DNA from 3 places in the Sphingobacterium sp. UDSM-2020 genome. Region 3 is predicted to be linked to each of the others. Evidence: riboswitches for the same ligand, from Rfam matches in the RefSeq annotation. Region 3 holds a riboswitch; each other region holds the start of a gene.

Region 1 (10,689 bases), 1.3 Mb from region 3:
TCTGCACATTAGCAAATCCAGATCTAATCGATATTAATTACGGTTGTCCAGTTAAAAACGTTGCTTGCCGTGGAGCAGGTGCTAGTTTATTGCAAGATATCGATCGTATGGTCGCAATGACAAAAGCAGTCGTGGAAGGAACACATCTACCAGTTACTGTGAAGACCCGCCTTGGCTGGGACGATGATACCAAAAATGTTTATGAAGTGGCAGAACGTTTACAGGATATCGGTATTAAAGCTTTATCAATACATGGACGTACACGCGCACAAATGTATAAAGGGCAAGCAGATTGGTCTATGATTCGTGATATTAAGCGTAATCCACGCATTAAAATTCCAATTTTTGGAAACGGCGATGTAGATTCTTTAGAAAAAGCAATTGCATGGCGCCAGGAATATGAAGTTGATGGTATTATGATTGGTCGCGCCTCAATTGGATATCCTTGGATATTTAGAGAAATAAAACACTTTTTCAACACAGGAGAACGTTTAGCCGGTCCAACAATTGCTGAACGTGTAGATGTGTGCAGAACACATTTGGTTAAATCAATTGAATGGAAAGGACCTAAAACAGGTATTTTCGAAATGCGTCGTCATTATTCAAACTACTTTAAAGGTATACCAGACTTTAAAGAATACAGAATGCGATTAGTCAGTCTTCAGACATTCGAAGAGATCCAAGAAGTGTTAGACGAAATACAACATAACTTTGCAGAAGAAGCTATTTATTAAAAATAGCTTCTTCTAACTTTTAGACTTCAACATCTTCATTACCGTTTTCCTCTCGACAAAAACGGTTCCCAATAAGTAAGCAATCAACATCATATTGCCAATCCAAAAATTCCGGTCAAATACTATGTAATGGATATAAACGATCATAGTACCAACCAACATATAAGCCCCAATTTTAAAGATCTTATAAGGAATTGGATAATTCTTTTGTCCCCAAAAATAGGATAAAAATACCATTACACCATAAGTTATGGTCGTCACATAAATTGCACCGACATAGCTGTAGCGCGGAATCAGGATATAACACAATATAATTGTAATTAAAGCCCCAATACCTGAAATATAGAGACCGTATCGTGTTTGATCAGAAAGTTTATACCACACAGAAAGGTTCATATATATCCCAAGCATCACATAGTTGAATAAAATAACAGGAATAATAAATAGACCCGACCAATATTCTGCACTCTCTGAAGCAGATCCTCCTTGAATAAAATACTTAAGCCATTCAATATTGACAGACAATCCGATCATGACAACCATCATAGCAATCACAAAATATTCCATGATCATTGCATAAACCTTTTTCGAATTATCATTTTTGGCATAGGAGAAGAAAAAAGGTTCGGCTCCTAAACGAAATGCCTGCACGAAAATGCTTAAGAAAACAGCAATCTTTGCAATAGCACCATATATACCAACATCTCGATCAGCAATACTTTTCGGTAATAATTCAGGCATTAAAATCTTATCTAGGTTTTCGTTTATGATAAATGAAATATTAGCGATCAAAATAGGAAAGCTATATCGAAACATATCACCTAACAACACCCGATCAATTTTAAAATTAAATGTTCTAATCTCGGGCAACAGCATCAACAATGTCACTGCACTCGCTACAAAATTAGAAATAAACACATAACCCAACCATGAATCTATATACCAGCTAGAAAAATATGGTTCATTATCCGGAAAATGTTGAAGTAAATAAGGTATGAAGACAATGAATGTCAAGTTTAAAATAACAAATGTGATGATATTGACTAACTTCAATACGCCGTAGCGCAATGGCCGACCATTAGCACGAACTTTGGCAAAAGGAACAACAGCAAGTGCATCAACGACTAAAGTAAGTCCAACAAAGTAAATATAGCTTTTATATTGACCTACAGAGTCAATATTTTCTTTTGCAAACCAATGCGCAATGTCATTAGAAAAAATAAGAATAGTTAATAGAAAAATTAAAGAAGTAAAAATGGTGACAACAAAGCTATTATTGAATACTTTAGATTTATCCTTCTCCTCAACTTTCTGTAAATATCTAAAATAGGTTGTTTCCATCCCAAAAGCTAGGAATGCATTGATCATAGCTGCCCAAGAATACATATTCGTAAATATTCCATAGGTGGAAGCTTCAAATTTACGAACGAAAATTGGCGTTAAAACAAAATTCAGTAATCTAGAGATGATAGTACTGAGACCATAGATCAAGGTTTGACCAGCAAATTTCTTAAAAACAGACAAGATATTAAGATTTATTTAGACGATTTTTTTAGCACTTCAAAATTCTTAAAATCTTCCCAGACGCCCTCTTCACAAATCACTTCTTCCACTACTGCGCGCTCAGGTCCCTCTTCACAGAATTCTTTTAAACAATCTAGAGCAAAATCATCACCCTCTGCCTCAATATAAACAGAACCATCCGCTAAATTTCTAACAAACCCTTTAATACCCAATTGGTCGGCAACTGCTTTGGTAGATAACCTAAAATAAACCCCCTGTACTTTTCCTTTGATAGAAATATTAACATGTTTCATATCAACAAAAGTACAGAAGATTTTGAGTATTTTACTATGCTAATCTTTGCACCGTAACTTTATCAGATAATCTAAAATGTTCCATATTTTTCAATAGAACAAGACCTGGTTTTTTACCAACTTCAATTGAACCAAATTTATCATCGATATTTAAAGCCTGTGCCCCATTAATAGTAGCCCACTGGATAGATTGCTGAAAATCTAAATTATCAAAATGTTTATGTAACACTTTTAATTCATCTAAAATTGAAAGCTTATCATTGGATGCTAAACTATCTGTACCGATTACAATTTTTTGATTATCGTTTACAAAGTTCATTACTTTTGGCAATTGACCTTCAATATAAAGATTCGCCTTCGGACATAAACACCATACGATATCACGGCCCATTCGGTCCACAAAATCAAGGTCTTTCAATGACGTATACGTATTGTGAACCAAGATCAACTTATTAGGATGAGGTAAATATGGTAAATATGACTGAATTGAATTTCTAGCCTGAGCTTTAAACAAATCAGGATTTTTCCCTATTACTTTAAAGAAATCGATAAATCCTCCCGTTTTATAACGAAATAATCTATTTTCTTCATCACTCTCTTGATTATGAATACTGATAATATTAACATCAGAAACCGCTTTTTTAAATTTCTTCAGAAGTATTTTCGAACAAGAATAAGGAGCATGTGGTGTAATTGAAGAATGTGCTGGATCAAATTCATGAATCAAATCCTTAGCCTCCTGCAATCGACCATCAGCTTCATCCGGCTCTACTCCGAAGACTTCAACAAAAGTGTGGTAAAGAATCTTACTAGACTCCTTAATGTTAGATGTGTTATCAGAATTCACGTGATCTCCAACTGCCACAATACCATTATTGTACATTTCTTCATCAGCAGCAGCCATCGCTTTATCAATCACTTTTAAAGAAGTGCCACGACTTGTCATAACCGAAGAAAGAAAAGCTGGTAATCCAGTTTTTTGCGGAATCGTACCCTTCATATGGGACAATTCTAAGTGACAATGCGCATTAATAAATCCAGGAACAATAACTCCTTCAAATTTTTCAATATGCTGGCCGCTCAATTCTACGTCTTTACTTTCATAAATCCCAAGGATTTCACCATCATCATTAACTTTTACCACTCCATCTTTAATAGGTAAAGATGTAATTGGTAAGATATAGGTAGCGCTAAAATATTTCATTATTATAAAAACTTTAATAGTTACTTAGCATTCAGGTCAACGCAAAGGAACTGTGGTTATTAACGTTAAAATTCGTGCCAAAATTTAGTAAAAAAAATATTACCATTAAAAAAAACAAATTTACACAATTAGTTTAATTATTTAATCGTGATAAAAATCAAAGACTTTTAGATAAATTAACTTATAAGAATGTAACATAAATTTAAACCTTAATAAAAACTCCCTTGTTGCTAAAAATAATTAACATGAGCTAAAAGTTTGAATTTTAGCATATTTTTTGAAGGTAGGGAATAAGTTTAAATTCAGCCAATATATTATCTAAAAACCACAATTTTATTCATTTTTGTAGCGATTCAATGACGTTATGTCAGTGAAGCATCGATAAATCATGGAATTATAAATGGACATCCTTTTAGTTATTAAAAAAAGAAACTGGATCAATACAGCTACTTTAAAATCCGAAAGAAGCTAAAGATAAAGCAACACAACATTCATCATAATACAATCCTATAAACGAAAATCTATTCCACTTATTTTTACGAGCAAAACAAATTGATATTCCAAAACTCAATTCCTCAACATCCATTTTTACATTATATTTTTAGTACAGATTTTATTTAATACCTTCGCATTATCAATAAGGGGTGCCTTGTTCTACGAACACGAATAAAGGCTGAGATTATACCCAACAATACATTTATGTGTTGTGCACCTGATCCAGATAATGCTGGCGGAGGGAAAAGGTTAGTTAAATAAGTGAAAAACTGTTGTAACCCCTAGCAATAGTTTGTTTAACTCAAAATTCAATTAAAAAACATGATTAAAAATTTAATCAGCACAGTGCTATTTCTAGGAATAACATTATCCGTATCAGCTCAAAACGCTTTATCCATCAAAGTGTTAGACAATGAAACAAAAAAATCGTTACAGGGCGCAAGTATCGTTCTGACAAAAAATCAGAGTAAGAATTTAACAACTGATCGAAATGGCACTTCAAAGTTTTCAGGATTACCTGATGGACAATACGCCATAACAATCTCTTACATAGGCTATAGTACAGAAAAGAAGCAGATTGATCTGGTACAAAATACTGATCTTGAAATCTTTCTAAAACCACGTGCTATAAAAACAGAAGAAGTCCTGGTCATGGCAACACGTGCCAAAAACAACTCTTCTACAACCTATAAAAATATTAGCAAACAAGATATCGCTAAAAACAATTTCGGACAAGATATTCCATACCTACTAGATCAAACACCATCTGTCGTCATAGGATCGGACGCAGGAGCAGGTATAGGATATACTAATATGAAAATAAGAGGATCTGATAATGCCCGCATAAATGTAACATTGAATGGAATTCCGTTGAATGACGCGGAAAGTATGGGCTCATTCTTCGTCAATCTTCCCGATTTTGCATCCTCTACCGAGAGTATCCAGATTCAAAGAGGAATTGGAACTTCTACAAACGGGGCGGGATCATTCGGGGCATCACTAAACATACAATCCAATACACTCGAAAAAGAGCCGTACGTAGAATTCAACAACTCTTTCGGTTCTTATAATTCTTGGAAAAATACTTTGAAAGTAGGTTCAGGACTACTAAATAATAAATTTGCCTTTAATGTTCGTCTCTCACGTATCTTGAGCGATGGCTATATCGACCGAGCATCTTCCGATTTAAAGTCTTTTTATGTAGATGGAGGTTATTATAGTGACAAACATATTTTAAAGGCCATTGTATTCTCTGGCAAGGAAAAAACATATCAATCTTGGTACGGAACACCAGAGCCAAGATTAAATAATGATGTAGAGGGGATGAAAGATTATGCCGTCAATGATGGCTATACACAGCTAGAAACAGAAAATCTACTAAATTCTGGTCGCACTTACAACAAATACCTATATAAAAACCAAACAGACAACTACACGCAAACACATCACCAGTTACATTACACCAATTTTATCAATGAAAAACTAATTTTTAATGCGGCATTACATTACACCAGAGGTGCAGGCTATTACGAAGAATTCCGACCTGAAGACGACTTTTCAAAATACAATTTACCACCAGTCATTTCAGGAACCGATACCATCAAACAAACCGATTTGGTAAGGAGAAGATGGTTAGATAATTACTTCTATGGGACTACCTTTTCCTTCAACTATAATCCTTCACAGGCAATAAAATTGACATGGGGTGGAGCTGCAAATCAATATAAGGGAGATCATTACGGTGAAATAATCTGGGCAAAATATGCTTCCGCCAGCAACTTAGGGGATAAATACTATCTCAATGATGCTAAAAAAGATGACATCAGCACATTTCTGAAAGCAGACTTTACATTCGAAAAATGGTTATTATTTGCGGATATACAGTATCGTAATATTAATTACCAAGTAAAAGGTGATGACGATAAAATCAAAGGAATGGATTTTAAAAGAAAATTCAATTTTGTAAATCCAAAATTAGGAATTACTTACCTCATCAATGAAAATTCAAATTTATACGCCTCATATGCCTATGCTAGTAAAGAACCTGTCAGAAATGACTTTGTTGATCTAAAAGGAAACAATCCCAAACCAGAGAAAATGCAAGATATCGAAGCTGGCTACCGCTTCAATAATGAAACATTTAACATCGGTACGAACTTTTATGGTATGTTCTATAAAGATCAACTTATTCCGACCGGAGCACTTAATAATGTAGGTTCTCCATTGAGAATGAATATCCCAAATAGCTATAGAATAGGCTTAGAAGTAGATGCCGCATGGAAAATTTCAGCGTACTTTGGTTGGAAAGCAACAGCGGGACTAAGTCAGAACAAAATCAAAAATTACACGGATGAAACGAGTGGAGAATTCATTAAAAAAACAGATATTGCACTTTCTCCGGCAACTATTTTATCAAGCGAGTTCACTTATCGCCCTCTTCGTTCAGTAGAAATTGCACTATTATCAAAATATATTTCAAGACAATATCTGGACAATAGTTCAGCCAAAGTAAGAAGTATAGACCCTTCATTTGTAAACAATATTAGAGCTATTTATAATTTCTCCATATTAGGTTTGAAAAATATAGACCTTGGACTTACTGTCAACAATATCCTAAATGAAAAATATCAAACCAACGGATATACTTGGGGTTATATGGACGGTACATCTCGAAAATATTTTAATTTTTACTATCCACAGGCTACAACAAATTTTATGTTAAGCCTAAACGTAAAATTCTAATAAAACAACTTGCGCCTTCAACATTATTTTAAGGCGCAAGTTGTTTTACAGCATTTTCAAGATCCATGACGTCAACAATACTTAATCAGATCAAACTCAATAGTTGGCATTTTTTTCTTAATATTGTCCTATGCGTGCAGTAATACAACGAGTTTCCAAGGCGAGCTGTTCGGTCGATAGCAAAATAACAGGTCAGATTAAAGACGGCTTACTAATCCTTATTGGGATCGAAGAGGAAGATACAATTGAAGATATGAAATGGATGGCACAAAAATTCGTCAATCTTCGAATATTTAATGATGAAAACGGTTTAATGAATAGATCGGTGCTAGACATACGTGGTGAAATATTACTTATATCCCAATTCACATTATTCGCACAAACAAAAAAAGGAAATCGCCCCTCTTTTATCCGTGCAGCCAAACCAGATAAAGCACAGCCAATGTACATACAAATGGCCCACTATCTTAGCACTTTAATAAACAGCGAAGTGCAAATGGGAATATTTGGTGCAGATATGAAAATTGATTTATTAAATGATGGGCCCGTTACCATCATAATGAATACACAGGATAAAGATAATTTCTAATACTATGACAATAAAAGAAGCACAGGAGACCATTGATAAATGGATCAATACAACAGGTATTCGCTATTTTAATGAATTAACAAACACAGCAATGCTAATGGAAGAAGTTGGAGAAGTTGCTAGAATTATGGCAAGACAGTATGGCGAACAATCATTTAAAAAATCTGATAAAGAAGTAAATTTAGCGGATGAAATGGCCGATGTTCTCTTTGTATTAATGTGCCTGGCCAATCAAACCGGTATTGATTTAACAGATGCGCTAGAAAAAAATTTAGAGAAAAAATCAATCCGTGATGCCGATAGACATAAAAACAATGAAAAATTAAAGTAATACAACATTACTATAATTTAGTTCGTTATATAAGTATCAAATTAATTTTAATACAGTTTGCATGCAAACTGTTGAAGGGCTGTATCAAGAAACTTGATACAGCCTTTTAATTTCTTTATCTTTAATGCAGATCATTAATTCCCTCTGGAAATGAATTTAACACATTACGTCCATACATTAAAACACCATGTGCTTTTAGCAATCTTACTTACAGGATTAACACACGCTTCAGCACAAGATAGAAATAAAGAATTTACCTTTCAATATGACCCTCAGGAAATCGTTAATGGTAGCCAATACCAAAAGATCCAGATCCTGGATTCAAGAAAAGATACAACTCATTACGGAATCATACAAAAAGGTTTATTAGGAAAATCCGCTACTGTAGTTGCAAATCCAGCTCTTGAAGATCAATTGCAGAAATATCTAGAAACAATCAGTAATGGAAATACGCAGAGAGATACATTGCTTTTGCAAATTCGAAGATTATCATTTTCTGAAATTGGTGGTGGAATCAAAGAAAAGGGCTTTTTTGATTTCAGAGCAAATCTATATCAAAAAAAAGGGAACAATTATTTCCCATTAAATCATATCGACAGTAGCTTTCAAGTTTCAGGAATCGATGTCTCCAACAAATTATTAAAAAAAGGAAGCCTCATTATAGATTCATTCATTCGTAAAAATTTAAAAGTAAAAGACATATCGTCCGAATCATTAACCTTACAGGATATCCAAAACATTGATTACAAGGAAAAAGAGAAATTACCATTATATGCCGCAGAACATCTCGTTGACGGGATTTATATGAGCTATGAAACTCTAAAAAACCAAAAACCAGATTATCCGCTAGTTGATGAGAAAGATAAAAAAGGCAAAATCAAATACTATTATTACACCAATGAAAAAGGGAAAAAAGTAAAATTAAAAGATTCACAGATATATGCCGTGGTAGATAATGACGAAACCTATGTCTCCACAAGTTTTGGATATTATCCACTTGTAATGGAAAATGACGAATACTATTTCTATGGTTTAGCAGAAGAAAACAGTACGAGCTTCTCGATATCAGCAGGCATAGGATCAGGTTTTGGATATGGAGGTGGAATGATTGGAATTGGAGTGGGATCAGCACCTTCAAACATTAAGCGATACAAAATAAAAATTGACCATGTAGATGGAAATTTTGAAAAAATAGAACAACTACCTAATTAAGATTATGAAAAAAAGCAAATTCTATTTGTTTATTATTACGGCGGCGCTGTCAGTACAATCGTGCACAGTTTCGTTAGAACTTGATAAAAAAGCCAAGACCTTCAATAAGGCGGCGGTTGTTACCGCGCATCCCTTAGCTTCAAAAGTTGGTGTAGATATCCTAAAAATGGGGGGCAACGCCATTGATGCCGCTGTCGCAGTACAATTTGCATTAGCAGTAGTTTACCCTAATGCTGGAAACATAGGTGGTGGTGGGTTTATGGTCTACAGAAGTAGTAAAGGTGAAATCAATGCTTTAGACTTTAGAGAAAAATCACCAGAAAAAGGACATGCTAATATGTACCTAGACAAGCAGGGAAATGTAATAGAAGATCTAAGTGTATATGGCCATTTATCCGCAGGAGTACCAGGATCAGTTGACGGAATGGTTGAAGCTCACAAAAAGTATGGCAAATTAGATTGGAAAACTTTATTAAATCCTGCTATAGCATTAGCTGAAAAAGGCTTTCCGATTACAAAACAACAGGCAGAGGAATTCAACGAATATAAAGAAAGCTTTCAAAAATATAACCCAAGTGGCGCCCCTATACTGAAAACCACCAGCTGGAAAAAAGGCGATTTATTCCAGCAACAGGAACTGGCTAACACAATTAGAAGAATTGCTGATCATGGTCGTGATGGCTTCTACAAAGGCATAACAGCTGACCTAATTGTTAAAGAAATGCATAAAGGCAATGGCATTATCAGTTATAATGATCTTGAGAATTATAAAGCAGTATGGCGACAACCCGTTACAGGATATTACCGTGGACATAAGATCATATGTATGGCACCTCCATCTAGTGGTGGACCAGCCTTAGTTGCACTATTACAATCAGTAGCACAATATCCATTAGGAAAATGGGGATTCCAAAGTGATTCCGCTGTACGTGTAATGGTTGAAGCCGAACGTCGTATTTATGCAGATAGAGCAAAGTATTTAGGTGATCCAGACTTCATAAGAGTACCTGTCAAAGAATTGACAGACTCTATTTTCAACAGTGAAAGATTAAAAGCCGTAAACTTAACCAAAGCAACCGCAAGCAGCGATGTAAAGGCTGCGAAATTTCCAGGATATGAATCAGAAGAAACAACACACTTTAATATCGTCGATTCCGAAGGCAATGCCGTTTCTATTACGACAACACTTAATAATTCATATGGATCACGTGTCTTTGTATCTGGCGCAGGCTTTATATTAAATGATGAAATGGATGACTTCTCAGTTAAACCAGGAGTTCCAAATATCTATGGCCTCGTTGGCGGAAAAGCGAATGCCATCGAGCCAAACAAACGTATGTTAAGTTCAATGACACCAACTATTGTGGAAAAGGATGGAAAGCTATTTATGGTAGTAGGAACACCAGGGGGATCAACAATTATGACCTCCGTCTTCCAAACGATAGTCAACGTAATTGACTATCAACAAAATGCACAGCAATCCGTTTCATCCCCGCGTTTTCATCATCAATGGCTACCCGATCAGATTGATGTAGAAAAAAATGCAATAACTCCCGAAGTAAGAA
Region 2 (10,689 bases), 920 kb from region 3:
TGGTTATTAAGGCAAATAAAGTAGCTGTCCAGATACCTTTGGATATTCCCAATTTCTCAGAAATGTTTCGATAATCTTTATGAAGAACCCCAACGGTCATAAATAAAGGTATCAATGTTATACCATATGCAACAACATGTCCTACGGCTTTTGAGTGAGTTACTATGAATATTTGTTTTAATATTAAGGTAAAGAAATTGGTGTCGATGTAAAAGTAAATTACAAATCCGATAATGAATACTAAATAAAATCTTAATCTGTCCATAACTGTTTTTTTTTATAATTACGAAGATAAAAGACCTAAAACACCATGGCAAAACAAAGTGGTGGCTAACAACAATTAGGGACGAATAGCAAACTTTTTTAAAAGAGGCGCAACCGAACTAATGTAGTTTCTCGACACTCTTAATTCTTTATTCATGTTTTCCAGTGTTATACTATATCCTGAAGTATTTCCTTTAAATTTTATAACCTTTTTGAGATTTACAATTAATGAACGGTGCACTTTTCGTATGTTATCACGCTGAATTTGATCCAATAATTTTGTAAGTGAAATTCGAATTATTTCATTTTTAAGGATATCATTTTCATAAAAATGAAGAACACAATAATTATCAGCAGCTTCTGCAAAAACAAAATCCTCAACAGCTATCTCCATGAAAATATTGGAATTTTCGGAAATGATACATAGTTTTAAACTACGTTCTATCGCTAGGCAATGATCTGTGTCTGCAATGTTGTCGTTTTCAAGATTTCCTGCCTCTTCATTAAATTGGCTATTATTGCTGAGATAAATATATTTTGCCAAGATATAAATACACGAAACTGGAGTTCCAATTGCCACAGAATATGCAAACATGTACAAAAAATTCTCACATGAGAGCCTCACCCTACTTAAGAATAAAGTATTGTAGAAGTATGCGAATATTGAAATTATAAATAAAATGAAAAAAATTTTTAAAATTTCTCGACCTGTTGTCCATTTCTTTTTCCATTGCATAGATAAGATATTGACAATGTAAAACGAAAATGTGGTAATAATTGCATAAGGAGCTAGTAATAAATATTTAAAGGTATGTTCAAATTGACTTGTACCAAAAGGTTGATATACAATCAAGAGTATGTAAAATAAAATACCTACCAGTGAAGATGTTAAAATAATTTCTTTACCTGACCTGCTTTCAGGGTATAAAGTGCTTAATTTCATGCTTAATTATAATTGAAAATGGTAATAATTAAATATCTGAAATTTTAACCACAAAAATTATTAATCTCTCACTTATTATCCAGGTCAATATCGAGATTATCTGTTCCATTTACGGCATCAATACCGACACTTACCGCTCATAAGGTAGCATTTACCGAATACTACCAAACAAAATGAAATAATCCTTTGATATTTAATCAATTAAAATACTGCAAAAGAAAAAAACAAAAGATAGCTCACTTTAAATAAACAGGAATGAAATTAACTATCCTCCTACTCTTTATTACATTTTTTACCATATCCTTAGTTTATCCTCAAGTCTCTGAGCGAAAATTGGTATCCATTAATAATAAAAAAATGGCTTATATTACATTTGGTCTTGAGAAGAGAAAAATTGATGAACCGATTGTCGTATTTGAAAGTGGACTCGGTTCTTCTGGAGGAAGTAATGGAAGTTTATTTCCATTTATTCAGGATAGTTTTGCAGGTATCGTTTATGATAGAAACGGAATTGGTGAATCTGAATTAGATAGTGCAGTAAGAACCGATGCGGATGTGATAAAAAGACTTCACGATTTACTGACTACTTTAAAAATAAGCCCACCCTACCTGCTAGTTGGACATTCGATAGGCGGACCCTTTATTCGATTGTTTACTTCAAAATACCCTGAAGAAATAGCTGGTTTATTTTTCATAGATCCAACAGATTTTATGTTGACCAAAGAAGAAGATGATGAAGTAAAGTTAAAAACAAGTAGTAAAACAGGATATCAGGAACTTTTGAGTATAAACCTCCAAAATATCCTAAAAGATCCTACTATATCTAGAGGTTTCCGACATGAACTGAAGAGAGAGTTGGATGAAAGCACCCCATATTTTTTCAAAAATTATACTTCTTTACCACCACTACCCGACATTCCGGTTACCATAATGATTGCATACAATAAGCATATCGAACAATACGAAACTAAAATGAATGAAGAGTTGAAATTGGGTATCAACTTAATCCAGTGGTGGAAAGCACTCGATCAACTTCGTATACAACACTATGCGGAAATGATAAAAAATAACCGTAACAGTAAATTAATCTTATTACCAAGGTACAGTCATGGTATCCATCAACAGGATCCTAAACTAGTAGCTGAAGCTTTAATTTCAACATATAAAATCTGTATAAAACGATGAAAATCAAATCATTCCTTAAAATAATTTGTACAAACTATTTCTAGATTTACGTTACATATACGATCAATCCAAGCACATTGATAATAAAACTATAAATCACTAAAGCAATTAATTTAGAATAACAATAAAAGCCGCATCTCACGACGGGGCTTTTTATTTTCTAAACATATGATACTTATGAGGGTTACGCTATTTATATTAAAAAAATCAATTACCCCCAGAATTGATTAGAACTAAAATTCTATTGATAAGTATGAATAGAAGCTATAACTTTCCAGTTTCCATCTTCATTAATTAAGGTGATCAGATCAATCTTCGTAAAAGATTCAAATTTCATGATAACCTTAGCAATCATATAATGTGCACATTCATCAATAATTTGAAGTGTCGTTTGACAGTTCATCTTCTCTCCTCTTTGCTTTTTCAAAAAACTAATAATTTCCGAACGGCTATAATTTGAAAATTTCAAACCTTGCACACGTTGACAAAAATCAAGCGCAAATAATTCCTCTATCCCTTGATATTGCCCCTCAGTTATTACATCCATATAGTGATGGATAGCATGTTTTGCCATTGAAAAGTTGATGCTCCTTTTGACAGGTCTTCCGTCAGCCATGGCACAAAATGACAGTATAACTAAAAATGCTGCTAAACCTATTTTTATTGAAGTCTTCATTGGTTCTTTTCTTACAGGTTCCCTTTGAGACTAACATCCCTAGTTAAAGTGATCAAAGTGAATAGATCAACTACAGCATTGATTACATTAACGTCTATTCTGAACTACATCATAACTTTTGCAATTCCAAGTTATTATTAGATAGTAATATCCCATAAATCTCACTCCATGACAATTAGAGTCGTTATTCTGTTATAATCATGATAGCGCAAAGTTTCACAAATTATAAAATAAAAAATAACCCTCCGAAACTTTAGTTCCGAAGGGTTACAAATAATGCTTGCAATAACCGCAAAATAGGTATTAAAATGAATTGAGGATTAGCTTGTTATTTTAAGCGACAATGCGTTCAATAGAGCTTTAGCTTCGTTTAGATTCGAATTCCAAACTTTAGTTCTTTCTGCACTATTTAACTTTTGTATCGCTGCTTCGAAACGTTTCAAATCTTCTATTAATCCCTTCTCTTTAAGCGCCTTCTTTACGATCTGCACTTTTTCGTAGTCCTGAACACCTTCGAGTGTTCTTTCATAACGGATCGAGCTTCTCCCATTTGGATACACGATATAGGTATCACCTGCTGGCCAGGTGCGGAATCGGGAATCTAAAATCGGGTTTTCCACCCATGAGTTGAATGCCCAATGCAATAATCCATCAAAATCAGCAGCTTCAGCATACCATCCCATGTAAGCAGACTCTGCAGGATCTGAAAATGTAAATTGATTTGGAAAATTATTCCCACAGTACACATAAAAAGTAGTGATCAAACCTCTTTTTTTACGATCGAGCAGATCTTCATGAGAAAAGGGATGATTTGCAGCAATACTAATATCTTTACTGTCAGGATAGCGCTGATAGGTTTTCTGATTATCCGCATAAGAAACACCTAAAGTTGGTGCCACCTTTTTTAAAAGAGACAAAGCACCATCTACTTCTTCTTTTGTACGTTCGTCCATGGCGATATTTGTAATTCCCAACCAACCTTTTGAATCCAAATGTTTTACAAGGTCTTTTAAGAAAGGGGTCCATAATTCCTCAAATGCAGGTGTTCCTGGTTTTGCAACAACATTGACAACTTCATTTTTTGCTACATCGCGATAATGTATTTCATTATTCCATGGAACAATTGAATATATATTAATCATCTTTTTAATGCCTAGGTCCATCATAAACTGAACCCAGCGATCAAATACTTTATAATCATAAGCCCAAGTACCGTCTGCATTTTTATTCCAAACAATCATGTCAGCATATGGATCATAAGTCTGTACATTCCATGGATCTTTATTCATGGTTGCAGTGATCACTTTCTGTCCTGCATCAGCTAACATTTTCATAACTGGTTTCATCGCTTCAAAATGGGCATCACTCCACATTTCTAATCCATGCACACGTGCTACAGCCGATGGATGTTGCCATTGATCCAAATGGAAGACCCATTCACTAGGCTTTGGCAATATATTTTCTAAAACAGTAACTTTTAATGTTAATTGGTCAGTAACCTTTCCTTTACTCTCGATGCGCACTTTAGCTTGATATTCTCCAGGGGTAGCATCACTCGGGATCTTCACCGTCAGCCAAACAGGGCGGACCTTGCTAGCTTCAAGATCGAATGATGTTAAATCATCTAGCATATCTGGTGATAATGAAGAAGCAAAGTCCTCTTTCTTCCGATATCCACAGCCAGCGGCAAATTCATCAGTCATTACGTAGCGAACAAAACGTGCTGAAGCAACATTTGAAGACATTTTAGCACCCTTTATACCTTTGAAATCTGATATAGTCACCGTGACATCGGGCGCAGTATCTTTCGTCCATAATAACACTTGTGATGAAACACGTTCTCCACGCCAACCTACTACTTCATCGCTAACTTTCTTCTTCAAGTCAGGAACCAACGATTTAGGATACCGTTTATCAATTGTTACGAATGAGCTATGTACGCCCTTCTTAACCGCAGACCAGTCTGACAATGCATCTTTCGTTGGATCCGCCATTTCTTGAAAATTTACCATTTCAAAGGCCGGTGTCTGTGCCTTCACCGTTTGTACAGTCCATAGCGCTCCGACAAGAAGTGCTGACACTAAAGTTGTATTCTTAAAGCTCATATTTATATAACTTATTTTTCAATTCAGATTTATCCTACCGATTTGATTAGTTTTTAAACAAGTATATTTAAAAACTAATCACAAAATATATTTTCACAATATGAAGCAAACTAATTAAATTTTAAGATGTATACAAATGCTAAACAAGAACAAACGATTGCTCATTTTTATCACCCCGTTAAGTCCATACTTTTTCATTGTAAGCAGCCTCCCAAAATTGATACTCCAGTCTAGATGCTAAAACAAATGCTTCACTCATCTTATTACGAATAGCAACAGTCGTATTTGCAGCTACTTGATCACACATAGCAATTGCTTGTCGTACAGAAATAGCAAAATCTTCTCCTCCATACGTATCAATCCATTTTTGATAAGGATTATCAACTGTTTTTTCTTGTCTAGCAATATATTCCCCCACTTCTTTATATATCCAAAAACAGGGTAAAGTTGCGGCCATCCCAACCTCTACAGGATCTAACGCTGCTGTACTTTTTAGGTAATGCACATAATGATGGCAAACAGGCTGTATATAACCTTTTTCGGTGACACCAAAATCCTTAAAATAAGAATCGTGCAAAGCATTTTCGACAACAATCGCATTTTCTCCAAAACGCATATAGGATAGCGCATCTTGAACATCATATGCCCGAGCACCAATAAGGGCTAATGCTCGACCAAAATGTTCAAGATAAAGCGAATCTTGAGCCATGTAAAATTGAAATTTTTCTTTCGGCAAATTTCCTGTCGTAAGTTCCTTTATAAAAGGCATGTCTAATATAGACTGATATTTATCTGAGATACTATTCCAGACCTGTTCAGACCAATTCATATTTAATTTGTTTTTGAGGATTAAAAAAATGATTTAAAGGACCGTTTCCCATCCCTAATTGTACATCTGCTCCCTGCTCTATTGCCATAAAAACATAATTTTGCGCTAAAGAAACGGCTTCAGATATCGTATGCCCCTGTGCCAGATAAGCGGCTATTGCAGATGATAGTGTACAACCGGAACCGTGTGTATTCTTCGTTTTAATTTTTTTACTTTTAAATATTTCTGGGTGACTATTCTTATCAAATAATATAGATTGCAGCGTATCTTGTTCCAGATGCCCCCCTTTTACCAAGACACGCTCACAACCTAATGCAAGGATGCTTTCCCCTGCAACGTACATATCTTCTAAAGTTTCCACTGATACCTTGGCAAGTATACCTGCTTCATCCATATTCGGTGTAATCACATCTGCTAAAGGGAATAGTAGGTCGATCATTGCAGCAATAGTTTCTTCCTCAATAAGCTTGTGGCCACTGGTCGCAACCATAACAGGATCAAATACAAGGGGTACTTTTTTATATTTTTGAAGCGTCTGTGCGATCGTAATAACCAATTGTGGTGTATGCACCATTCCTATCTTTATGGCATCAGGAAAGACATCGTCCATAATAGATTCAATCTGATCTGCTACAGCTTCCAGCGCTATAGGATAAATTTTGCGGACACCCATCGTATTTTGTACAGGCAATGCTGTCAGTACTGAAGTAGCGTAGCATCCTAATGCTGAAAAAGTTTTGATGTCGGCTTGGATTCCGGCTCCCCCACTGCCGTCGAAACCTGCGATCGTCAGCGTACTTGGATAACGGTATTTTTTCATTTCAAAATTTCATTTTTAAGTTCATAAGCTGCTTTTTCTGGATCTTCACTTCCACATATAGCAGATACTACAGCTAAACAATCGGCACCTGCTTGTATAACACGACGAGCATTTTGTATGTGAATATTGCCGATAGCAACCAGCGGTTTGTCTGTACGTTGCCGAATCTCTACAATACCCTTTAAACCCCATTCTGTGATAGTGTCTTTTTTCGTTTCAGTATTAAATACAGGGCTGATACCCAGGTAATCGGATAATGGAATTTGCTCATTTTTTAACTGTTCAAGATTTTCAATAGAATAACCGACTAGAGGTCTTGGGCTATACCAGACTTCTCTAATACCACGAGGAGAAATATCACGATTACCAACGTGAATACCATCCGCACCTACTTTTTGGGCCACTTCAAGATTATCATTGATGATTAGCGGAATTGTGTATTTATCAGTAATCTCTTTCAATTGTTTAGCTTTTGCTAAGTATAGTTCAGATGTTAGATTTTTTTCTCTAAGCTGTATGACATCGACACCACCCAGAATTGCTTTCTCTGCTACGTGAAGGAAATTTTTCCCACGGCAATCCTGCTCTGAAATTACGAGGTATAGCTGATAAGGAAAAGATGTATCTAAATTCATAATATGCCAAATTTTAATGTATTATTAAATTCAGCCTCAGTGATATTATATAGTTTATCAAGAAGTTTAACTTGCAAACTACCCGGCCCATTACTTTCCTTCTCAGCTAACTCCCCCGCTACTCCGATTAGAGCCATTGCAGCAGTTACAGCCTCTGTTTTATTGGTGATTACAGCCATAAATGCGCCAATAAGCGCAGTTGCAGAACAACCTAAACCGGTTACTTTTGTCATCAAAAGATGTCCATTTTTTAGATGAATCTCCTGACTCCCAGAAATCACGATATCTGTTTCACCAGAAATACAAACAATGGAACCATATTGTTGATGAAGATCCAATGCTGCCAAAACTGCTTCACCACTTTGAGAAGTACTATCCACTCCTTTCGTCTTTATAAGATTAGTTTTGTTTAGTGCGATAATTTCAGATGCATTACCTCTTATGACAGTGGGTTTTTCACGAAGCAATTCTTTTAGAATATGATCGCGATAAGATGTCGCCCCCGCTCCAACAGGATCTAAAACCCAAGGTTTTCCTAAATGAGAAGCAGTATTTGCGGCCAATAACATAGATTCGGACCAAACTTCGTCTAATGTTCCTATGTTAATAACAAGTGAATCGCTGATTGTCACCATCTCGACTACTTCAGATTTAGCATGCGCCATAATGGGTGAAGCACCAACAGACAACAAGGCATTGGCAGTATTATTCATGACCACAAAATTACTGATATTATGTACGAGTGGCGATTGCGCTCTTACTTGTTGGATATACTTCCAAAGTGTTTTTTCCATGTTCATTTCATTTAATAAAAAATCGAATGCTTTAGGAAAAAACCACATACAAAACAGCACAGGTGTACTGTATTGCTTTTCCCTACGTCGGTATTAGCCGTATCAGGTTCAAAGGGACTCTCTCAATTCTTTTTAGAATACCCCTAAAGCATAACAAAGATATAAAATATTAACATTCATTCTTATAGCTATGAAAGTTTATATTGATAACCACAGGATGTATTTTAATACAAGATTGACACCATAATAAAACAACATCAATTCCTATCAAACAGTTGTTTTAACTAAGCTGGCTAATTTTTTCCACTTGTTTTGAGGTAGATGGGTTAATTTATTCATACTATAAAGATGCAAATAAGTAAGATGAAAGAGCTATCAACAAACTATTTTGAATATATTAATTACAGCAACAGAAGAAAAAATACATATCTAATTATTGAGTTATTTGATCTCATCGATTAGAATCTCTTTCAACCAGAATATCAATATTTTTTAAAATAATATTATTCAAAATGTATAACCATTGAAATATACTATTTGTATCTCACCTAGGAGACTAATAAAAAGATGATAATAAAGTATAAAATTAGGGTAAAAAACTTTTATTTTTTTTTTAAAAAGTGTTTTAATCTTTATGTTTTATTTTATATTTGCAATGCCTATTCTTAACAAAAAGAAAATAATTTCATAAAGATTTTATTTTAAATAATATTTCTCTTTTAAGATTTTTTCTGATTGTTAAGTGCTAATCAAACATTATTACGCATTCTATTAATTTAAGATCTAATAATCTTGTTAATTTATGTCAACGATAATTTAACTATTCAAACTAGCTAATAAAAACATAAAGTCAATAAAAAACACACTAACCAAAGAAAAAATTATCAGAATAATACCAACTAAACAATTTTATTTTACCTATTTTTTTATGCATGTATTTTTAAAAAGAACCACAGGAATTGCGTTATGCACGCTATTTAGTGCAACCTCCTTGTTTGCCCAGCAAACCATAAAGGGCACAATTTCTAATGAAAAGGGCCCTATAGCGGGAGTGACAATTACAGTTATCGGCTCAAATCGAGCTGCACAAACTTCACATGATGGAACATTTTCTATCTCTGCTAATCAGGGAGAAAAGCTTCGTATTTCGATGATCGGATATCAAAGTGAGGAAATTACTATTGGTAGTAATAATAGTTTGAAAGTGAGTTTAAAAGAAACTTCTGCATCTTTGGACGAAGTTGTGGTAACAGGCTTTGGTGAGTCGCGTGAGAAACGTCAATTGGGTTATGCAATGACACAAATCAGTGGTGACGAAATCCGTCGAACGAATGCGATTAATCCTATTGCCGCACTACAAGGAATGGTTCCTGGTTTACAGGTTAATGTCGGCACTGGAGGACCACAATCGACTCCAAGATTTCAGATCAGGGGAGCGGGATCATTAAACCAATATGGTAATACTCCTTTGGTGGTTGTCGATGGGATTATTATGGATGAAGAAGTTGTGCTTCCTAATCGTGGTGGAGATCAGGATTTTGGTAATGTGCTTAAGAATATTAGTCCAGACGATATAGCAACAATCTCAGTTCTAAATGGAGGCTCAGTTACAGCATTGTATGGAAGTCGTGCAGCTGGTGGGGTTATTCTAATCACAACAAAAAAAGGATATTCACAAAGAGGATTTGGTATTGGTTTTACACATACTCAGGGCTTTGATAAACCATATGCTACTGCGGATATGCAAGACAAATATGGTCCTGGATCTAATCCAAATGCAGTATATGTGGCTGGAACAGATGGCTATGAACAAATTCCAACAACAAATTATGGGTATAGTTTCGGTCCAAAATTTGATGGTAGAACAGTCAAAGATATTGATGGTAGACTCGTTCCTTTTCAAACGAATAACAATCCATTAGATCTATTCCGTACAGGAAGATATAATAATTCCAACCTATCACTTCAAGGCGGAAATGAACAAACTACGTTTAGGATGTCATATTCCAATACCAATTCTACAGGAGTGGCGCCCAATAACAAGCTCACGAGAAATAATTTTAATTTGAGAGCTACACATCGTATGGGTAAATCGATTATTCTCGATGCAGGTGCCACATATGTCAATAGTCAAAGTTTCAACCCACAATATGGGGGTGAACGTTGGAATATGAATAACAACGTAATGTACGGTTTATCATATGGTATGCCACGTTCTTATGACCTTAATTATTGGAAAGATAATTATAAAGATGCTATAAATGGAGGTGTCACGCAAGATGATCCTACCGGTAAAGCAAGTCTTCTGTTTACGCTTTATGAACAAAAACAACAACAAATAGAAGATAATTTTAGAGGAACATTTAATGCTCGTGTTAATTTTACAGATTGGTTGATGTGGGAGAGTAATTTCACAGCGAATCTTTTTAATACTAACC
Region 3 (10,689 bases):
CATGAACGCATCTTAAAATCACCGGAAGCAATCTCCTGCGTTCTTGAAAAGATTTACTTAACATAGAAGCTGTTCTATGAATTTCAAATCAAATAATCTTATTTTAAATTCAATGCTTTTTGATGGATAAAATACAGCAAAATACCCATAATACATCTTCATTATGACATCAAAGGGGCAAAAAGCAATCTTCTAATGTTTACCTTTGTATCACAAACATTTATAAAGTAGCATGATTAAAGCAGTTTTTTTTGACATCGACGGTACTCTTCTTAGTTTCGACACCCACAAAGTCCCCGCTTCAACCGAAAAAGCCATTCAAGAATTAAAATCAAAAGGTATAAAAGTAATTGTTTCTACAGGAAGGTCTATCAATAGTTTAGATCACATCAAATACCTTGACTTTGACGGATTTATCACTTTTAACGGTGGTTATTGCATCACGAAAGAGGGTGATGTACTTTTCAGAAAAGGTATTCACGCCACTGATATTCAATCTTTGATTGACCATGCGGCAAAAAATGAAGTAAGCTTCTCTCTGATGTCAGAACAAGAAATCAGTATTTTTCAAGTAACACCGGAGATCGCTTCCATGTATGCACTCTTAAATTTACCTGTCCCGCTTCAAAGATCTTACTCAGACTTTGATATGGGATCTGTGCTTCAAACCAATATCTTCATTCAACCGGAGGAACAGGAAGAATTCATGAACAATGTAATGCCTAATTCTGTGGCCAGCCGTTGGACCCCGCTATTTGCAGATGTGAATCCTTTAGGTCAAAGCAAACAAATTGGTATCGATATTTTCATCAAACACTTTAATATCGACATCAAGGAAACCATGTCTTTTGGTGACGGTGGAAACGATATCACCATGTTGAAACATACGGCCTACGGAATTGCTATGGGTAATGCCAATCCTGAGGTAAAAGCTATTGCAGACTATATTACAGATGATGTAGACAGTGACGGTATATACAATGCTCTAGCACATTTTGAGGTTATCTAAAACCTCAAAGTTAGATTTGCGCGAAATGTATGTGCATTGCTATTCATAATAAGTGTATGTTGATCACCAAATTCATACTGTAGACGAGCCTGATAATTCTCCACAGAGTCATTAACTTTTTGATCTACAATATGGTGATTAACATGATTTGTAATATCCAATGAAATGATTTTTTCAAATACTGAAATCTTAATTTTCATTGGATATTTTTCTGCTGCATGATATCCTTGCCACAAAGCATTCTGAACCAATGGCAATAAGATAAACCTCGGTACAGACAAAGTGGGATATTCGATCTTTTTAGTCCAAACAACGGAAAGGTCTACAGCAGAAATCTGACTGAATAAAAAAACATATCTTTCCATAAAATCAATTTCTGCTTCAGCACTATTCTGAGTTTCCAATTGCGAAACAATATCCTGATAAGCTAGAAAAGCTTGTAAAAATAAGGTATTCTTTGGATCATCCTTAATTTTATCCAAGCAACCTCGTATAAGTTCTACATCAAACTGACTGTTTACAAAAGAAAGTTTTGCCTTATCTTTCCATTGTTCGTGTAAGTTTTCAGGAACTTTACTGCTCCATAAACGATTCCATAATCGATCCATCACCACCTTTAATTTAAAATCCTAATAACCTATTTAAACTTATCTAATGTCTCTGAAACCCTAAATTCAACAATTCTTCCGATGAGTTCAAATGGGATCGGCCCCCGTAACGGAAACTGCACCGAACCTTTACCTTGCTTATATGAAGCAAGTTCTATTTCGAATTTTGAATGACCAGTCGGCGTTGCATAAAATCCGATATGCTTTTGATAACCACCGAAATAAACAAGCGGTTTTCCTTTTAATTTATAAGCAGGCATGCCATAAGCTATTCCTTCAGTAGCTTGAGGAGCATGCTGCAGAATTGTATTACGGACCTGCAACAAGATCTCCTGCACTTCTTTTGGAAAAGAAGCAATATACTCTTCTACTGTTTTAAATTCAACATTCATCACTAATTATGATTTAAAGTTCAAGATAAATGTAAACAAAAGGGAACCATTTTACCAATGATTCCCTTTTGTTTTATATAAACGTATGTATTTGTATTTTATTCTAAACCACTGACACCACCTGAAACAACGAGCTTCATCGCGTCTGTAGCAGACATATCTAATTTGGTTACCAAGGATGATTTTACAACGACCACCTGACCTGCAAATGAATATGAATAGGGAAAATAAACCACCACTTCATCTGTAAGCTTAATTTTTGATAGATCTGATTGTGTCAGAAAACCAATTTTACTAACACCTATTTCATTCACTTTAACTAGAACAGGAACATTAAATTTTTTGGCATCACCTACAAAGGCTTCAGTAAAATCTTTAATGGATGAATATAGCGTATTCAACAAAGGAATACGGTTAATCTGATTATTCAGCCAGTGTTTAATTGGATCTGTCACAAAATTGGTAAAAACAATCCCTGCTACAACCAAAAATAAAATGACTGTTAAAATACCAATTCCGGGAATATATAAAGGATGCCCTGTCTCATCCTCCAGGAATAACCCTGTAAGGTTAAGTGCCGAATCGACTGAAGCAACAATCCAAACAATTAAAAAAACCGCACCAGCTAAAGGAACAACGACCAAAGTTCCTTTGATAAGATAATTTAAAAAAGCTCTAATTAATTTTGATAACATATCACTTGTATCTAAAAGACCCTACAAAGATGCGAAATAAGCCTCGAATTACTCGTAAAAATAAACTCTTTTCACCCGTTGTGAGATATTGACCAACAATTCATACGGGATGGTTCCTATAGCCAATGCCGCTTCCTTGATATCAGGATAAACAATGACTTCGTCTTCTTCATTAACATTAATATCTGTCACATCCAACATACACATATCCATACAGACATTTCCAATGGTAGAAACCAGTTGCCCGTTGATCGACATTTTACCTACTCCATTACCGAACCTTCGATCATAACCGTCTGCATAACCGATCTTGATGGTTGCGGTTCTGCTCGCACGTTGCAACATACCAGCGCGATTGTATCCTACTGTTTCATTAGCCGCAAGCTCTTTTATCTGGGTAACATTGGTCTTCAGAACACTAACTTCTCTCACCGGCAGATCATCTCGATCCATATCAATTCCATAAAGACCAATCCCTAAGCGTACCATATCGAAATAAGCACTTGGCCACAGATCAATACCCGATGTCGCAGCAATATGTCTGATAAAAGAATACCCTAATTCCTCCTTAAGTTTTGTAGTGAAAACATCTAAAAGATGAATCTGACTCTCAGTAAAATCATTATCAACAGCATTTCCTGCCGAAGCTAAATGTGAAAAAACAGACTGCACTTTCATCGCATCCTGATTTTTCAATATCGCTAGCAGTTCATCAACTTCCTCTGGCATAAAACCAAGACGATGCATCCCGGTATCAACTTTAATATGGACTGGAAAATCTTTTAGTCCTTGCTGTAAGAGATAGCGGAGAAATGAATTTAAAACTCTAAAACTATAGATCTCTGGTTCCAACTTATGATGTACAATAGCATCAAAGGCATTTTCATCAGGACTCATTACCACTATTGGAAGTGTGATGCCTCCATTTCTCAGATCAACACCTTCATCAGCAAAAGCAACCGTCAAATAATCCACATGATTAAACTGTAGTAAATTAGCAATTTCAAAACTTCCACTTCCATAAGAAAAAGCTTTCACCATAGCCATCAATTTAACACCTGCAGGCAACAGACCCCGATATACATTGAGGTTATGTTCCAATGCATTTAAATTAATCTCTAATATCGTATCATGTGATTTAGCAACCAATCGTTTACTGATCTGTTCAAAATGATAATCACGTGCACCCTTTATCAAGATCGTTGAATTGCTATAATCAATATGCTTAAAACCATCTATAAATGATTTTGTATCCGAGTAGCTGGCCGTGGGTAATGAAAACTGTGCTTCCAACTGACTCAAAATAGGTCCGATAAAAATCAAATCAGTTAATCCACTAGCTGCGACCAAACGCTTTAGTTTACTGATACTCTTCTCATCATGCAACTGTACTCCAGGAATATCGGATAAGATTAGGACCTTACGAGAATTTTGCTTTTGTTGCTTTAAAAAATCCAATGCAATCTGTAGCGCTACCAGATCATTACTATATGAATCATCAATAATGGAAGTATTATGTTTTCCTTTTTTCAATTCAAGACGCATCTCCATCGGTTGCAACGTGGCAATACGATCGGCTATAGTTTTAAAATCATAACCAAAAGTAATCATCACTGCAATACATGAAATCGCGTTCTCAATTGATGCTTGATCAACAAAAGGAATTTTAACCGTAAAAAACTGACGGGAAAAACATAAACTTACCAATGTAGCTTGATCACCTTCCTTCTTAAGCGAATAAACCTCTAATTGACACGATTCATCCTCTCCCCAGGCAAATTTGTAAATCTGAGACGGCATATAGATCTGTTCAAGATACTTTTTAGGATAGACCAATACCTCAGCATCTGTAAAAAGTTTCAGCTTCTGCGCAATTTTTTCCTCTTTCGATTGAAACCCTTCTTTATGGGCTACCCCGATATTGGTTAATACACCATGCGTGGGTTTAATCATTTTTTGGAGTTTCTCCATTTCACCGACCTCACTTATTCCAGCTTCTATGATGGCGAAATTATATTGTTCATTTAGTTCCCATAGTGATAAAGCAACACCCAGCTGTGAATTATAGCTTTTAGGACTGCGATAGATTTTATATTCTGGAGATAGCAGTTGAAACAACCATTCTTTGACGATAGTCTTACCGTTGCTCCCTGTAATACCCAATACAGGAGATTTAAATTTCATGCGCTGTGTTTCTGCTACTGCCTGTAATGCTAAAAAAGTATCTGCGACCCATAAAACATTAGCATCTGGCAATATCAGTTCTTGCTGAAAGTCATTTTGTAACACAAAATTTCTAATCCCTTTACTATAGGCATCCATGATAAACTCATGTCCATCACGACGATTGATCAAGGCAAAGAATAATCCTGTTTCAGCATTTACGATCTTACGTGTATCATAAATCAGATTTTGAATGATAGATTTATGATGAACAATAATTGATCTTTTAGGAACAACAATCTCTGAAATATCCGATATGGTATACATTTTTTAAAATATTTATTCAATCAAAGCTCCACAATTTTTCAATAAGTTCAATATATTTTTGAAATTTGTAAAGATGTTTGACGAAGAGAAAACGAGAAAAAAAATATACACGCCTAAGCAAGCATTGCTTAAGGCTGCCAGTTATTGTGCTTATCAAGAACGGGCACAACAAGAAGTCCGGGATAAATTATACGAATGGGGCTTGCATCAAGAAGATGTAGAGGAAATCATTTCACAATTGATATCGGACAATTTTCTAAATGAAGAACGCTTTGCTATAGCCTATACTCTAGGTAAGCTTAGAATAAAAAGTTGGGGAAAGATTAAGATTAAGCAGTCCTTAAAACTCAAAAGGGTATCCGACCCTTTAATCAAAATTGCATTTTCAAAAATTGATTTAGATGAGTATGAAGATAAACTCCATGATCTTTTAGATAAAAAGCAACTATCATTGAAAGATAAAGATGTCTATATTCTAAAAAACAAGTTATTTCAATATGCTTTATCAAGAGGTTTCGAAAGTGATCTCATTTCTTCTCTCCTGAAAGAAAAGGGCTTATAAAAAAAAGACAATAAAGCTTATATTAAAATTTGTTTTTTTAATTATTAGCTCTATATTTGCATCACCAAAACAGAAAACAACTTGTTAACTGTTAGCAATGCGAAAATAGCTCAGCTGGTAGAGCACAACCTTGCCAAGGTTGGGGTCGCGAGTTCGAATCTCGTTTTTCGCTCCACATTAATATCACCTGCCTAGGTGGTGGAACTGGTAGACACGCAGGACTTAAAATCCTGTTTCCGTTAAGGAAGTGCGGGTTCGATTCCCGCCCTAGGTACAAGAAAAGCTCATCCAAAAGATGAGCTTTTCTTGTTTATAGACCTTTGATTTTTTTATTGATATCAATAGATTTACCATTGCATTTTATTGTTTCCATCTTGTATATTTCTAGATAGGTGATAGTGATATTATAGAGGTTTTATAGAGGGTTCATAGAGGTATATCTCTATAAACCCTCTATAAATACACAATAAAATGTATCTAAGATCTCAAGTACTTTTTAACCTGTCCTCTACATGATCTTCATCATTTTATATCAGCTCATAAGGCAATCGCTACTGAATAAAATTTCCTTCAACACGATCGATTTTTCCCATATAAACAATTTTAGGAGTTTATAAATTTATATACCTTTAGCCATCGACAACTTACTTTTAAAAGTCCACCGTATTTTAGAAAAAAAGTATAAAAGAACTGAAAAATATGCATATGACAATTATTAATAATGCGAATTTGAAATACCTCAATCATGATAGATAACATCAAAATCACAGAAACCAAGGTCTTATCAGACAATTGGTACGTCTTGCGAAAGATCACTTACGAATATTTGAAAAAGGACGGCACCATTATGAGTCAAAGCAGGGAAGCATACGACAGAGGAAACGGTGCCACTATTTTACTGTACAACAAAGAACAGAAAACAGTTATCCTTACCCGTCAATTTCGTCTACCTACATTTGTCAATGGAAATGAGAGCGGTATGATGATTGAAGCTTGTGCAGGTTTGTTGGATAAAGATAATGCCGAGGATTGCATCAGAAGAGAAACTGAAGAAGAAACGGGTTATAAAATTACAGATGTACGTAAAATATTTGAAGCTTATATGTCCCCTGGATCTGTCACAGAAATTCTGTATTTCTTTATAGCCGAATATGCTAAAGAAATGAAAGTCAGTGAAGGTGGTGGGCTAGAACAGGAGGAAGAAAATATTGAAGTTTTGGAATTGCCTATAAAAGAAGCGATGCAAATGGTTGATAATGGCGAAATCAAAGATGCCAAAACCATTATGCTGCTTCAATATATTAAACTCCAGCATATTTTATAGTATTTGCCATTGATTCTCCCTGCCCATAACTCCACCTCTGCCAGGGAGAATCATTATTCGCTATACCAGCAGTCCCCATCAATAAAACACTTCACTTCTTAAAGTATATGGTTCTGTCACAAAAAGATGGACAGATTAAAATAAATCTACCTATTTTCGTTTATTGAGATTTTTTACCTAGTTTAGTGGAAACTTTAGGGGTGTCTGCAAAATTTGCAGGCTGAGATTTTACCCTTAGAACCTGATCCGGATCATACTGGCGTAGGGAAAAGTAGATGTCTTCATTGTGCATATACCGGCACAACTGTGGCCATTCCTAAAGTTTTTTATTTAAAAATTTTAAAAGGAATGGAACTCAAAATTAATCACCAATTACGTTTTTTTGAACAGCCCCCCTCCTCTTTGGAAGGTTTGATGCTTTTGGAATTCCCAGAAAAAAGCAAGGGCATTGCTGTCGCTATTAATAACCAGGTTATACCCAAAACGGCTTGGGCAATAACCAAACTACAGCATCAGGACTCAATTCTAATTATCGCTGCAACACAGGGCGGATAAATCTCTTATACCTATTACTATACCATCATGTTAGAACAAAACATTACCCAGACCCCATTTCCAAATTCAAAAAAAGTCTATATTTCAGGTCAGCTCTATCCTATTCAGGTTGCCATGCGTGAAATTACATTAAGTCCGACCAAACTTAGCAAGGGTGGAATAGAAATCAATCCTCCAGTCACTATTTATGACACTTCTGGTCCGTATACGGATGAACAAGCACAGATTGATATCCGCAAAGGTCTTGCTAGAACTCGTGAAAATTGGATATTGGACAGAAAAGATGTTCAAGTTTTATCACAAATCAGTTCAGATTATGGAAAAGAAAGATTGGCAGACTCGGACCTGGATGAACTCCGTTTTGAATACAGCCATAGACCTAAAAAAGCATTAGCGGGTAAAAATGTAAGTCAACTGCACTATGCAAGAAAAGGAATCATAACTCCAGAGATGGAGTATGTAGCCATTCGCGAAAATCAGCGTATTGAGCAAATCGAAGCAGCAACTAAAGGTATGGATCATCAGCACACCGGTCACAGTTTTGGTGCCCGTACTCCAAAGAAATTAATTACCCCTGAATTTGTAAGAGAAGAAATTGCCGCCGGAAGAGCAATTATTCCAAACAACATTAATCATCCAGAAAGCGAACCGATGATCATCGGCCGCAACTTTTTGGTAAAGATCAACGCTAATATTGGTAATAGTGCCGTTACCTCAAGCATTGAAGAAGAAGTTGATAAAGCTGTCTGGGCATGCCGATGGGGTGCTGATACAATTATGGATCTTTCAACAGGTAAAAATATTCATGAAACACGCGAATGGATCATCCGTAATTCTCCGGTGCCAATTGGTACAGTTCCTATATATCAAGCTTTAGAAAAAGTAAAAGGCGTTGCAGAAGATCTGACATGGGAAATATTCAGAGATACACTAATTGAACAAGCCGAACAAGGAGTTTCTTATTTCACCATCCATGCAGGAGTACTTTTACGTTATATCCATTTAACAGCACAACGTGTAACAGGTATTGTTTCCCGAGGTGGCTCGATTATGGCAAAATGGTGTCTGTTCCATCATAAAGAAAACTTCCTCTACACGCATTTTGAAGAGATCTGTCAGATTATGAAGGAATATGATGTTGCTTTTTCACTAGGGGATGGACTGCGACCAGGTTCTATAGCTGATGCTAACGATGCTGCACAATTTGCTGAATTAGAAACCTTGGGTGAGTTGACCAAAATAGCATGGAAACATGATGTACAGGTTATGATCGAAGGTCCAGGTCATGTACCTATGCACATGATCAAAGAAAACATGGACAAACAGCTTGAGGTTTGTGACGAAGCACCATTTTACACTTTAGGCCCATTGACAACAGATATTGCTCCGGGTTATGATCACATCACCTCAGCAATTGGCGCGGCAATGATTGGCTGGTTCGGCTGTGCCATGCTTTGTTATGTTACCCCAAAAGAACACCTCGGTTTACCTAACCGCAAAGATGTAAAGGATGGCGTGATCACCTACAAACTGGCTGCACATGCGGCAGATTTGGCTAAAGGACATCCTGGTGCACAATACCGAGACAATGCTCTAAGTAAAGCGAGGTTTGAGTTCCGTTGGGAAGATCAGTTTAACCTTTCCTTAGATCCTGACACAGCCCGAGAATTTCATGATGAAACTTTACCTGCAGACGGCGCTAAAGTTGCTCACTTCTGTTCGATGTGCGGCCCTAAATTCTGCTCGATGAAGATCACACAGGAAATCCGGGATTCTGCAGAACAAGGCATGATCGATATGTCAAAAGAGTTTATCGAAAAAGGTAAAGAATTGTACTTATGATCATCGTCTTGACAGCCGAGCATGATATTGATAACGAACTCCAGACCATCAACAGTATACTGGATGCAGGATTGGAACTATTACATATCCGAAAATATAATTTTTCGGATGATGATATGTGTCAATTTATTTATGGAATAGATCCGCAATATCGAAATCGTCTTGTCATGCATAGCCATCATCATCTAGCCGAAAAGTTAAACTTAAACCGGTTACATTTTAATGAATATGATCGAAAATCAAAAAAACAAAGTCAGTATAGTCACACCGTAATCCGATCAACATCTGTACACAGTATGATAGATTTTAATCAACTGGATAACCAATGGTCATATGCACTGTTTAGTCCGATGTTTTCAAGTATTTCAAAACCAGGTCATGGTAAGGAGCATACTATCAAAGATCAGCTAAAACTTCGGAATAATCAGCAAGTTCAATTAATTGGGCTTGCTGGTATCCATTCCGAAAACCTAGGCCTTGCATATGACGCCGGCGTCGATGGTGTAGCTTTATTAGGAACAATCTGGAAGAGTGCACAACCTGTAAAAAGTTTTAAAAATTGTCTTATAAAAGATCATGCATATTGCCTGTAACAATTGTTCTTACAGGTAATTCATTCCTTTACAGATGATTAGAAGGAAATACCCAAACCGGATTATACTGAGCAGAAAAATGCGATAGTAAAAAAATTGAAATAGCAATGACAGCATACCCCAAAAATATCACGTTCAGTAAGATACAGTATATCTCGCAGGGAGATACGGCTATTGAACAGGAGACTAACATTAATAATGCACTACAAGCGGGTGCAGATTGGATTCAGCTACGCTGGAAACAAGGCACTAAAGATGAAGTGCTCGCATTAGCACGTCGTATTAAACAGCATTGCTTGCAACATAGTGCTACGCTTATTATCAATGATTATCTGCACATAGCCAAAACCATTGATGCTGCCGGAGTTCATCTGGGATTAACAGATACTGACATACAAGAGGCCCGACATGTATTAGGACCGCACAAAATAATTGGTGGTACAGCAAATAATATTTCTGACGTACAGCAACGCATCACAGAAAACTGCGATTACATCGGTCTTGGCCCTTTACGGTTCACCGCAACTAAAAACAATTTAAGTCCAATATTAGGCTTAACAGGATATCAAGACATCGTTTATCATTTAAAAAACAACGGTCAAAACTATCCGCCGATTTA

Evidence for each region. A riboswitch is a leader RNA that binds a small molecule or an ion and turns the genes downstream of it on or off. The one in region 3 is predicted to bind thiamine pyrophosphate.
Region 1: linked by a shared signal. The riboswitch ahead of JAZ75_RS05280 (TonB-dependent receptor) and the one ahead of thiS (sulfur carrier protein ThiS) in region 3 are both predicted to bind thiamine pyrophosphate.
Region 2: linked by a shared signal. The riboswitch ahead of thiM (hydroxyethylthiazole kinase) and the one ahead of thiS (sulfur carrier protein ThiS) in region 3 are both predicted to bind thiamine pyrophosphate.

What each region holds. Positions count from the first base shown of each region.
Region 1 is NZ_CP066166.1:1,210,309-1,220,997, forward strand. Features, by position in the region: gene dusB (tRNA dihydrouridine synthase DusB) at 1-734, shown strand, start outside; gene JAZ75_RS05265 (oligosaccharide flippase family protein) at 747-2,258, opposite strand; gene JAZ75_RS05270 (acylphosphatase) at 2,270-2,551, opposite strand; gene JAZ75_RS05275 (amidohydrolase family protein) at 2,586-3,755, opposite strand; TPP riboswitch at 4,386-4,511, shown strand; gene JAZ75_RS05280 (TonB-dependent receptor) at 4,572-6,992, shown strand; gene dtd (D-aminoacyl-tRNA deacylase) at 7,123-7,581, shown strand; gene JAZ75_RS05290 (nucleotide pyrophosphohydrolase) at 7,586-7,912, shown strand; gene JAZ75_RS05295 (hypothetical protein) at 8,063-9,124, shown strand; gene ggt (gamma-glutamyltransferase) at 9,129-10,689, shown strand, end outside.
Region 2 is NZ_CP066166.1:5,125,661-5,136,349, forward strand. Features, by position in the region: gene JAZ75_RS21655 (CPBP family intramembrane glutamic endopeptidase) at 1-265, opposite strand, end outside; gene JAZ75_RS21660 (LytTR family DNA-binding domain-containing protein) at 341-1,207, opposite strand; gene JAZ75_RS21665 (alpha/beta fold hydrolase) at 1,463-2,392, shown strand; gene JAZ75_RS21670 (nuclear transport factor 2 family protein) at 2,634-3,068, opposite strand; gene JAZ75_RS21675 (DUF4091 domain-containing protein) at 3,389-5,173, opposite strand; gene tenA (thiaminase II) at 5,352-6,002, opposite strand; gene thiD (bifunctional hydroxymethylpyrimidine kinase/phosphomethylpyrimidine kinase) at 5,989-6,822, opposite strand; gene thiE (thiamine phosphate synthase) at 6,819-7,457, opposite strand; gene thiM (hydroxyethylthiazole kinase) at 7,454-8,251, opposite strand; TPP riboswitch at 8,314-8,406, opposite strand; gene JAZ75_RS21700 (SusC/RagA family TonB-linked outer membrane protein) at 9,180-10,689, shown strand, end outside.
Region 3 is NZ_CP066166.1:6,041,957-6,052,645, forward strand. Features, by position in the region: gene JAZ75_RS25595 (alpha/beta fold hydrolase) at 1-66, shown strand, start outside; gene JAZ75_RS25600 (Cof-type HAD-IIB family hydrolase) at 233-1,009, shown strand; gene JAZ75_RS25605 (hypothetical protein) at 1,006-1,617, opposite strand; gene JAZ75_RS25610 (iron chaperone) at 1,647-2,009, opposite strand; gene JAZ75_RS25615 (DUF502 domain-containing protein) at 2,108-2,704, opposite strand; gene JAZ75_RS25620 (bifunctional UDP-N-acetylmuramoyl-tripeptide:D-alanyl-D-alanine ligase/alanine racemase) at 2,753-5,194, opposite strand; gene JAZ75_RS25625 (regulatory protein RecX) at 5,268-5,756, shown strand; tRNA gene JAZ75_RS25630 (tRNA-Gly) at 5,856-5,931, shown strand; tRNA gene JAZ75_RS25635 (tRNA-Leu) at 5,946-6,030, shown strand; gene nudK (GDP-mannose pyrophosphatase NudK) at 6,502-7,080, shown strand; TPP riboswitch at 7,267-7,365, shown strand; gene thiS (sulfur carrier protein ThiS) at 7,387-7,635, shown strand; gene thiC (phosphomethylpyrimidine synthase ThiC) at 7,663-9,477, shown strand; gene JAZ75_RS25655 (thiamine phosphate synthase) at 9,474-10,070, shown strand; gene thiE (thiamine phosphate synthase) at 10,178-10,689, shown strand, end outside.